2 regions of the Pseudomonas sp. XK-1 genome follow, and region 1 is predicted to be linked to the other one. Evidence: predicted binding sites of a transcription regulator. Region 1 holds the regulator's gene; the other holds the start of a gene.
What was found. The regulator sigma-54, encoded in region 1, starts transcription at its own class of promoters, with help from an activator protein. The targets are predictions, from matches to a motif close to ANTGGCATNNANNTTGCTNT.

Region 2: nirB (nitrite reductase large subunit NirB) is a predicted target of sigma-54. The motif match lies at 2,230-2,249, and genes of this name have one in related genera.

The regions. Positions count from the first base shown of each region.
Region 1 is NZ_JBBPES010000001.1:750,594-755,258, forward strand. It holds gene rapZ (RNase adapter RapZ) at 1-423, opposite strand, end outside; gene ptsN (PTS IIA-like nitrogen regulatory protein PtsN) at 426-899, opposite strand; gene hpf (ribosome hibernation-promoting factor, HPF/YfiA family) at 915-1,223, opposite strand; gene WMW70_RS03315 (RNA polymerase factor sigma-54) at 1,417-2,931, opposite strand; gene lptB (LPS export ABC transporter ATP-binding protein) at 3,065-3,790, opposite strand; gene lptA (lipopolysaccharide transport periplasmic protein LptA) at 3,793-4,335, opposite strand; gene lptC (LPS export ABC transporter periplasmic protein LptC) at 4,322-4,665, opposite strand, start outside.
Region 2 is NZ_JBBPES010000003.1:279,139-283,803, reverse strand. It holds gene nirB (nitrite reductase large subunit NirB) at 1-2,009, opposite strand, end outside; gene WMW70_RS09670 (bifunctional protein-serine/threonine kinase/phosphatase) at 2,354-4,018, opposite strand; gene WMW70_RS09665 (nitrate/nitrite transporter) at 4,260-4,665, opposite strand, start outside.

The DNA.
Region 1 (4,665 bases):
GGTGTCGATCTTCAGGTCGGCCAGGTCGATGATCGGGCCCAGCAGCAGGCTTTCGTCGGCGATGGCTTCGGCCAGCGAGCGGCTTTCGTTGGTCAGCGGATGGCGCCGGCGGGTTTCGGAGAAACGCTTGAGCAGGGTCTCTTCATCGGCGTCGAGGTAGATCACATCGCACTTGATATGCCGCGCGCGTACCTCTTCGAGCAGCTCGGGGAAGCGCTTGAGGTGGCTGGGCAGGTTGCGCGCATCGATCGACACGGCCACCTGCGGGTGGAGCAGCTCGGTATGCAGCAGGGCGCGCTCGGCCAGCTCTGGGAGTAGGCCGGCGGGCAGGTTGTCGATGCAATAGAAGCCGTTGTCCTCAAGTACATCGAGGGCGGTGCTTTTGCCGGAGCCGGAGCGACCGCTGACGATGATCAGGCGCATGCTCAGTCTCGATTGAGTTGGCTTTGCACGTCGACCACCACCTGGTACAGGGCCTCATTGCTCTGAGCCTGGCGCAGGCGGTCACGCACGTCGCTGCGGTCGAGCATGCTGGCGATCTGCCGGAGCAGTTCCAGGTGGGCGTCGGTCGCGGCTTCGGGAACCAGCAGAACAAACAGCAGATCGACCGGGGCACCGTCGATGGCATCGAAGTCCACCGCGGCATTGAGTCTCAGCAAGGCGCTGATCGGTGCGTTGCAACCGGGCAGGCGACAGTGCGGAATGGCGATGCCATTGCCGAAACCGGTCGAGCCGAGTTTTTCGCGGGCGATCAGGCTTTCGAAGATGTCTTGGCCGTCCAGGTCAGGCAGCTCGCGCGCCACCAGGTTGGCAATCTGTTCGAGAACACGTTTTTTGCTGCCGCCCGGCACGTTCACCAGGGAACGGCCGGGGGTCAGGATAGTTTCAAGTCGGATCATAGGAGATAGACGAGGTCAGCGGGCCAGTGCGCCCTGTTGACGGTCGAGCTGTTTTTCCTTGTGCTTGATGAGTTGGCGATCGAGTTTGTCGGTGAGTAAATCGATTGCTGCATACATGTCTTCGTGTACCGCATTGGCGACAACCTCGCCGCCGGCAATGTGCAGGGTCGCTTCGATTTTCTGCTTGAGCTTCTCGACCTCCATGATGACTTGCACATTGGTGATTTTGTCGAAGTGGCGCTCCAATCGACCGAGTTTTTCCTCGATGTAGGCGCGCATGGCGTCGGTCACATCCAGCTGGTGTCCACTGATGTTGACTTGCATACCGCATTCTCCTTGTTGCCGTGTGTAAGAGGCAGGCAATAGGCCTGCCGCCGGAACACTGTGGCGTGGAAGACCCTGGCAGAACGAGTCTGGCACTGTCGCCGCCCGCGCATTGGCAGCGAAGTTGCTTGCGCGAAAAGGCGAGGCCGGGTGTTGTTGCGTGCAGTGTGAACCGTCTTCCTTCTTGTACCGCCTAGATCAATCGCTTGCGCTCGCTGGATGGCGCTATCCCGAGGGATTCACGGTACTTTGCGACTGTACGGCGGGCTACTTGAATGCCCTGTGCTTCCAGTAAACCAGCGATCTTGCTGTCACTCAACGGCTTTTTTGCATTTTCCGCGGCGACCAGTTTTTTGATGATGGCGCGGATCGCGGTGGACGAGCATTCGCCGCCCTCGGAGGTGCTGACGTGGCTGGAGAAGAAGTATTTCAGTTCGTAAATGCCACGCGGGGTGTGCATGAATTTCTGCGTGGTGACCCGCGAGATGGTTGACTCGTGCATGCCCACCGCCTCGGCGATATCGTGCAATACGAGAGGTTTCATCGCCTCGTCACCGTAGTCGAGGAAGCCGCGCTGGTGTTCGACGATCTGCGTGGCGACCTTCATTAGGGTTTCGTTGCGGCTTTGCAGGCTCTTGATAAACCAGCGCGCTTCCTGCAGCTGGTTGCGCATAAAGGTGTTGTCGGCGCTGGAGTCGGCGCGCTTCACAAAACCGGCGTACTGCGCGTTGACCCGCAGGCGCGGCATGGCTTCCTGGTTCAGCTCCACCAGCCAGCGCTCGTTGTGCTTGCGTACGATCACGTCGGGCACCACGTATTCCGGCTCGCTCGATTCGATCTGCGAGCCGGGGCGCGGGTTGAGGCTCTGGATCAGCTCGATAACCTGGCGCAGCTCGTCTTCCTTGAGCTTCATGCGGCGCATCAGCTGGCTGTAGTCGCGGCTGCCGAGCAGGTCGAGGTAGTCGTTGGCCAGGCGCTGGGCCTCGCTCAGCCAGGGGGTTTTGGCGGGCAGCTGGCGCAGTTGCAGGAGCAGGCATTCGCCGAGGTTGCGCGCGGCAATGCCAGCGGGCTCGAACTGCTGGATGCGGTGCAGCACGGCCTCGACTTCGTCCAGTTCGATATCCAGTTCCGGGTCGAAGGCTTCAACCACTTCTTCCAGGGTTTCTTCCAGATAGCCCTGCTCGTTGATGCAGTCGATCAGGGTGACCGCGATCAGGCGATCCTTATCGGACATGGGCGAAAGGTTGAGTTGCCAGAGCATATGGCTCTGCAGGCTCTCGCCGCTGGACGTGCGGGTGGTGAAGTCCCACTCGTCATCGTCGTTGCTGCTGCTCGGCAGGCTGCTGGCGCTGGTCTGGTAGATGTCTTCCCAGGCGGTGTCGACCGGCAGTTCATTGGGAATGCGCTCGCCCCAGTCGCCTTCTTCCAGGTTGTCCACGGTCTGCGTGGTTTCCTGGTAGTTGGGCTCCTGGAAGCTGGACTCTTGCTGTTCGCTGGAAGTGGCGCTTTCTGCGCCATCGGCCATGGGGTCCGAGTTGTCGAAATCTTCGCCGTCTTCCTGGCGTTCGAGCATCGGATTGGATTCCAGTGCCTCCTGGATCTCTTGTTGCAGATCCAGGGTCGACAGTTGGAGTAGGCGAATGGCCTGTTGCAGCTGCGGTGTCATCGTCAGCTGCTGGCCCATCTTCAGGACTAGCGATGGTTTCATTGCAGACCTTATTTACCGGCGTCTGTGCGCAATCCACTACAGGGCGCGGAAGCGCCACAAGGAAGCAAATTATATGCCTGACTCTAAGGGGTTTGCCTAGGGGTGGTGCTTGTTTGCGTGAGAAAAGCCCCTGTTACAGGCGGAACTCATGCCCCAGGTACACCTCTTTGACCGTCTGGTTGGCCAGGATGGCGGCGGAGTCGCCTTCGGCGATCAGTTGGCCGTCACTGACAATGTAGGCGGTTTCGCAGATGTCCAGGGTCTCGCGCACGTTGTGATCGGTGATCAGCACGCCAATGCCCTTGGCCTTGAGGTGGTAGATGATCTGTTTGATATCGCCGACCGAGATCGGGTCAACCCCGGCAAAGGGTTCGTCGAGCAGGATGAACTTGGGCGAGGTCGCCAGGGCGCGGGCAATTTCTACGCGCCGGCGTTCGCCGCCGGACAGGCTCATGCCGAGGTTGTCACGAATATGGCTGATATGGAATTCCTGCAGCAGGCTTTCCAGCTCCTTGCGCCGCTCGCTGCGGTCCAGGTCCTTGCGGGTTTCCAGAATGGCCATGATGTTGTCGGCCACGCTGAGCTTGCGGAAGATCGAGGCTTCCTGCGGCAGGTAGCCGATGCCGGCACGGGCGCGGCCGTGCATCGGTTGGTGGCTGACATCGAGGTCGTCGATCAGGATGCGACCCTGGTCGGCCTGGACCAGGCCAACGATCATGTAGAAGCAGGTGGTCTTGCCCGCGCCATTGGGGCCAAGCAGGCCGACGATCTGCCCGCTGTCGATGCTCAGGCTGACGTCGCGCACGACTTGGCGGCCTTTGTAGCTCTTGGCCAGGTGCTGGGCTTTCAATGTGGCCATGGTTACTGCGCCTGCTGGTCGGCTGGTTTGTTCTTGGGCTGGATCACCATGTCGATGCGCGGTCGCGGCACGCTGACATTGCTGCCTGTAGCACGGCCGGCGTTGACGATCTGGCGCTGGGTGTCATAGACGATCTTCTCGCCTTCGAAGGTGTTGCCTTCCTGGATCACCTTGGCCTGGTCGATCAGCACGATGCGCTCGTTGGCGGCGAAGTACTGGATGGTCAGGCCGTAGGCCTTGACGATCTGCTTGTCGGTGGCCGGCAGCTGCTCGTAATAAGCCGGCTTGCCGACGGCGGTAAACACGTCGATATCGCCCGCCGGGGTCTGGGTGATGGTCACGGTGTCGCCCGTGATCTTCAGCGTGCCCTGGGTGATAACCACGGTGCCGCGGTACACGGCCACACCTTGCTTGTCGTCAAGTTCGGCGCTGTCGGCCTGAATCCGGATCGGTTGTTCGCGATCCGATGGCAGGGCCCAGGCGCTGATGCTTCCGAGCGCGGCGCTGAGACCGAAAAGAAGGGGGAGGGTTTTAACGAGCCTCATGCTGACCTCTTACATTGGACAGCAGGAGCATCCTGCCGTCATTCAAGTACGCTTTCATTCCTTGTGCCGTGGTCACCCCATTGGCGGCGTCGATTCTAACGGCTTGCTCGGTCTGCGCATATTCCTTCTCGGGGAATACGGTCAGGCGGCTGGTGGTGAGAATGGTCGGGCGGCCCTTGGCGTCGGTGCGGGCGATGCGCACCTTGTCGATCAGCTCGACTTCCTTGCCGGCGGGGGCGACTTCGCCGCGCTCGCTGCTGATGTTCCATGGTAGCTCTTCGCCGCGGTACAGCTGCATGTTCGGGTTGTCGAGCAGGGTGATGTCGGTAC
Region 2 (4,665 bases), on a different contig from region 1:
CACATATTGAACAGCGCGTGTTCCAGGTCGATGCCCATCTGCGTGCTGTTCTGCGTGCCGAAGCGGCAGAACTCGCTGCCGACGCAGGTCTTCACGGTACGGATGGATTTGCCGTAGGCGTGGCCGGACGGCATGTCGAGATCCTTCCACACGCCGGGCAGGTCGTCCTTCTTGATTCCCAGCAGGTCGATACGCTGACCGCCGGTGACCTTGACCATGGGCACGTTGTACTTGTCGGCCACGTCGGCGATGCGGCGCAGCTCCGAGGCATTGGTCACGCCGCCCCACATCCGCGGAATCACCGAGTAGGTGCCGTCTTTCTGGATATTGGCGTGGGCGCGTTCGTTGATAAAGCGCGACTGGGGGTCGTCCTTGGCCTCGCCCGGCCAGGTGGAAATCAGGTAGTAGTTCAGCGCCGGGCGGCAGGTGGCGCACCCGTTCGGCGTGCTCCAGTTGAGGAAGGCCATGGCCGCCGGAATGCTGGTCAGGTGCTCGTCGCGGATGGCCTTGCGGATCTGCCCGTGGTTGAGATCACTGCAGCCGCAGATGGCTTTTTCGCTCTTCGGCTTGACGTCCGCCGCGCCGCCCACGGTGTTGATCAGAATCTGCTCGACCAGACCGGCGCAAGAGCCGCAGGAGCTGGCGGCTTTGGTGTGCTTCTTGACCTCATCGACGCTGAACAGGCCATTTTCCTGAATGGCCTTGACGATGGTGCCCTTGCAGATGCCGTTACAGCCGCACACTTCCATGTCGTCGGGCATATTGGCGGTGCTGCTCTGGCCCTGGTGGCCGGCGTCGCCGATGGCGTTTTCGCCGAACATCAGGTGATCGCGAATCTCGCTGACGTTGTGGTTCTCGCGGATCTGGCGGAAGTACCAGCCGCCGTCGGCGGTGTCGCCATACAGGCAGGCACCGACCAGCACATCGTCCTTGATCACCAGCTTCTTGTACACGCCGCCGATGGGGTCGGAGAGGGTGATGGTCTCGGTGCCTTCTGCGCCCATGAATTCGCCGGCGGAGAACAGGTCGATACCGGTGACCTTGAGCTTGGTCGAGGTCACCGAGCCCTGGTAGCGGGCGAAACCGAGCTGGGCCAGGTGGTTGGCGCAGACCTTGGCCTGTTCAAACAGTGGCGCGACCAGGCCGTAGGCGATGCCGCGGTGGCTGGCGCATTCGCCGATGGCGTAAACCCGCGGGTCGAAGGTCTGCATGGTGTCGTTGACCAGGATGCCGCGGTTGCAGGCGATCCCGGATTGTTCCGCCAGGTCGCTGTTGGGGCGGATACCTGCGGCCATCACCACCAGGTCGGCGGGGATCACGTCGCCGTCCTTGAATTTCACCGCGCAGACCCGGCCTTCGCCGTTGTCCAGCAGTTCAGCGGTGAGCTTGGGCAGGAGGAACTTCAGCCCGCGGTCTTCCAGGGATTGCTGCAGCAGGCGGCCGGCGGTGCTGTCGAGCTGACGCTCCAGCAGCCAGTCGCCCAGGTGCACCACGGTCACGTCCATGCCGCGCAGCTTGAGGCCGTTGGCCGCTTCCAGGCCGAGCAGGCCGCCGCCGATAACCACCGCGTGCTTATGGGTCTTGGCGGTTTCCATCATCATCTGAGTGTCGGCGATGTCGCGATAGCCGATCACCCCGGCCAGGTCCTTGCCCGGGATCGGCAGGATAAAGGGGTTGGAGCCGGTGGCGATAAGCAGGCGATCGTACTCGGCCTCGCTACCGTCATCGGCCACGACCAGGCGGGCCTTGCGGTCGATCTTCACCACCTTGCGCCCGAGCAGCAGCTTGATGCCGTTGTCCGCATACCAGTTGAGGTCGTTGAGCACGATTTCCTCGAAGGTCTGCTCGCCGGCCAGCACCGGCGAGAGCAGGATGCGGTTGTAGTTGGGGTGCGGCTCGGCACCGAACACCGTAATGTCGTAGAGGTCGGGGGCGAGCTTGATCAGCTCTTCGAGGGTGCGGACACCGGCCATGCCGTTGCCAATCATCACCAGCTTGAGTTTTTTCATGCCGGCCATCTCCTGAATCAAAAATCACGGAAAAATTGTCGGGAGCATTTTTAGCGTCGCTCCGCGACGGCTCTAAGGGGGCCACCAGGTATGGCAGGCCAGAAAACAAAAAAGGCGTCCCGCTAGTCACCTAGCGAGGACGCCTTTGTCCAAGTCCCGTTCTCTCGGGAAGTACAGCCCTCAACGTTGAAGGCTGCGCTTTATTAATTCTGCGTAATCCAATGCAGGGCTTGTGCCAACTTTTCTATGTGGCGTTTTTCATGGCTTTTCAGCCACTTGCAGGTTCTGTTCGGCGCGGTTGCTGCACTACTTGAAGGCGTCTTGCGCTGTATTGGTGCGCTTTGTCAGAGCAACAGAAACAGCAGTGCCAGGTTCAGCGTCAGGGAAAATAGCGCGACACTGCGCCAGACCAGCAGGGGCTCGCGTTCGAGCAGCGGCCGCGGCCTGCTGCTGAGGGATTTGCGTTCGCCCTGTTCCAGGGCCAGCAGCCATTCCTCGGCGGTTTCATAGCGCGCCTTGGGCTCGGCGGTCAGGGCGCGATTGAGGCTCTCGTCGATCCAGCCTGGCAGGTCCGGGCGATAGCGGCTGGCCGGGGTCGGCTGGCCAAAGCGCGGATGCTGAAACGCTTCGATCTCGCCATAGGGATAGTGGCCGGTCAGCAGGTGATAGAGGGTCACGCCGGCACTGTAGAGATCCTGCTGAGCCGTGGGCGCGGTGCCGGCGAAGGCTTCGGGGGCGATATAGCTGGGGGTGCCGGGCAGCTCATGGGCTTCGTCGCGGGACAGGCCCGGACAGTAGGCCAGGCCGAAATCCAGCACGCGCAATTCGCCATCATCGCCCCACAGCAGGTTTTCTGGCTTGATATCGCGGTGGAGGATATTGCGCCGGTGCAGCATGCCCAGGGCCTTGATCAGCCGGGGGGCGATGTCCAGCCACTCCGGCAGGCCCAGCGGGCCATTCAGGCGCAGATGTTCGGCCAGGGTCTGGCCGCTGTATTCGCGCTGCACGTAATAGAGGTGCTGACGTTGCGGCAGCGGGTGCACATCGGCGAAGAAGCGCCCCGCGACCCGGCGTAGAAACCATTCCTCGAGCAGCAGTGCGGGGCCGGCCTGGGCTTCATCGGCGCGGCTGGGCGGCAGGGTCTTGAGCAGCCAGCGCCGCGCCTGGGCATCGCGCACCCGGTAAATCATCGACTGACGCGACTCGGCGAGCAGCCGTTCGACCTGCCAGCCCTCGAAATCATGGCCCTCACGCAGGCGCGGCGGCAGGGGCCAGTGCTCCAGCTGCGCCAGGGTATCGGCCAGATCGCTTTCCGGCAGGGCCTCGACCCTCAGCAGCAGGGCGCTGGCATTGTCCTGGCTGCCGGCCAGATGGGCGGCGTTGACCAGGGCGCGGCTGGCCGCCGCGAGATCTTCTTCGTCGTGGAGGATCTGCTGGATGGCATTGTCGCCCAGGGTGGCCCAGACCCCGTCGCTGACCAGCACGAAGCACTCACCCTCGCGCAATTCGCCGTCCAGGTAGTCCACCACCAGGTGCTGATCCAGGCCCATGGCGCGCTTGAGCACATGCTGCATGCCCGGCTGTTCCCACACGTGGTCTTCGCTGATGCGTTCGAGCAGGCCCTGCTGCCAGCGATAGGCGCGGCAATCGCCGACATGCGCCAGGGTAAAGCGGCGGCCGCGCAGGACCAGGGCAGTGAGGGTGGTGAGCAACGGCTGGCCGCTGCCATTGGCTTGCAGCCAGCGGTTATGGGCCACCAGCAGGCGATCCAGGGACTGGGTCACGGCCCAGGTTTCCGGGGTGGAGTAATAGTCCAGGGCCAGGGCCTGCAAGGTGGCGCGGGCGGCCAGGCCACCGTCGGCGCACTGGCTGACACCATCGGCCAGGGCGAACAGATAGCCCTTGCTGGCGGCCAGGGCTGGGGCCGGGGTCACCACGCGGATGGCGTCCTGGTTCTCGGCCCTGGGGCCGATCGCGCTGGCTTCGCCGAAAGTCAGTTGCAGGGCCATTTTGATGTTCCTGGGGTTGTTGCTGAGGAAGCGCTGAGGCAAAGGCGAGGCTGGTGAGGCAGCAAAGGAGAGCCGCTGCCGACTTCTCCCGCCTTTCCTGACCAGTGCAATAAGCGCTGCCAGTCAGCCCCGCCTTTGCCTTAACGCTCCAAAGGTTGAGCGTAGGGTGGATCGCGCTTTACCGATCCACCGTTGTTCCATGGTGGACGAAAAAGGCGTCATCCACCCTACGTCTGTGCAATTACACGCGGGCCGCGGTGACCGCAGCGCTACCCCAGGTGGTGCGCCAGCGGCGCTTGACGCTGTACAGGCCGAACCAGGCCAGCACGCCGAGGCTGGCAAACAGCCACAGGCCCATCTGGTAATCGCCGGTCTGCTGCTTGATGGTGCCCAGGCCCGCGGCCAGGAGGAAGCCGCCGATGCCGCCGGCCATGCCGATCAGGCCGGTCATCACGCCGATTTCCTTGCGAAAGCGCTGTGGCACCAGCTGGAATACCGCGCCGTTACCGGCACCCAGGCCGAGCATGGCGGTAACGAACAGGGCCAGGGCGGCGGCCGAGCTGGACAGGTTGAAACCCACGGCGGCAATGCTCAGGGAGGCCAGGGTGTACATCATCAGCAGCGAGCGGATACCGCCGATACGGTCG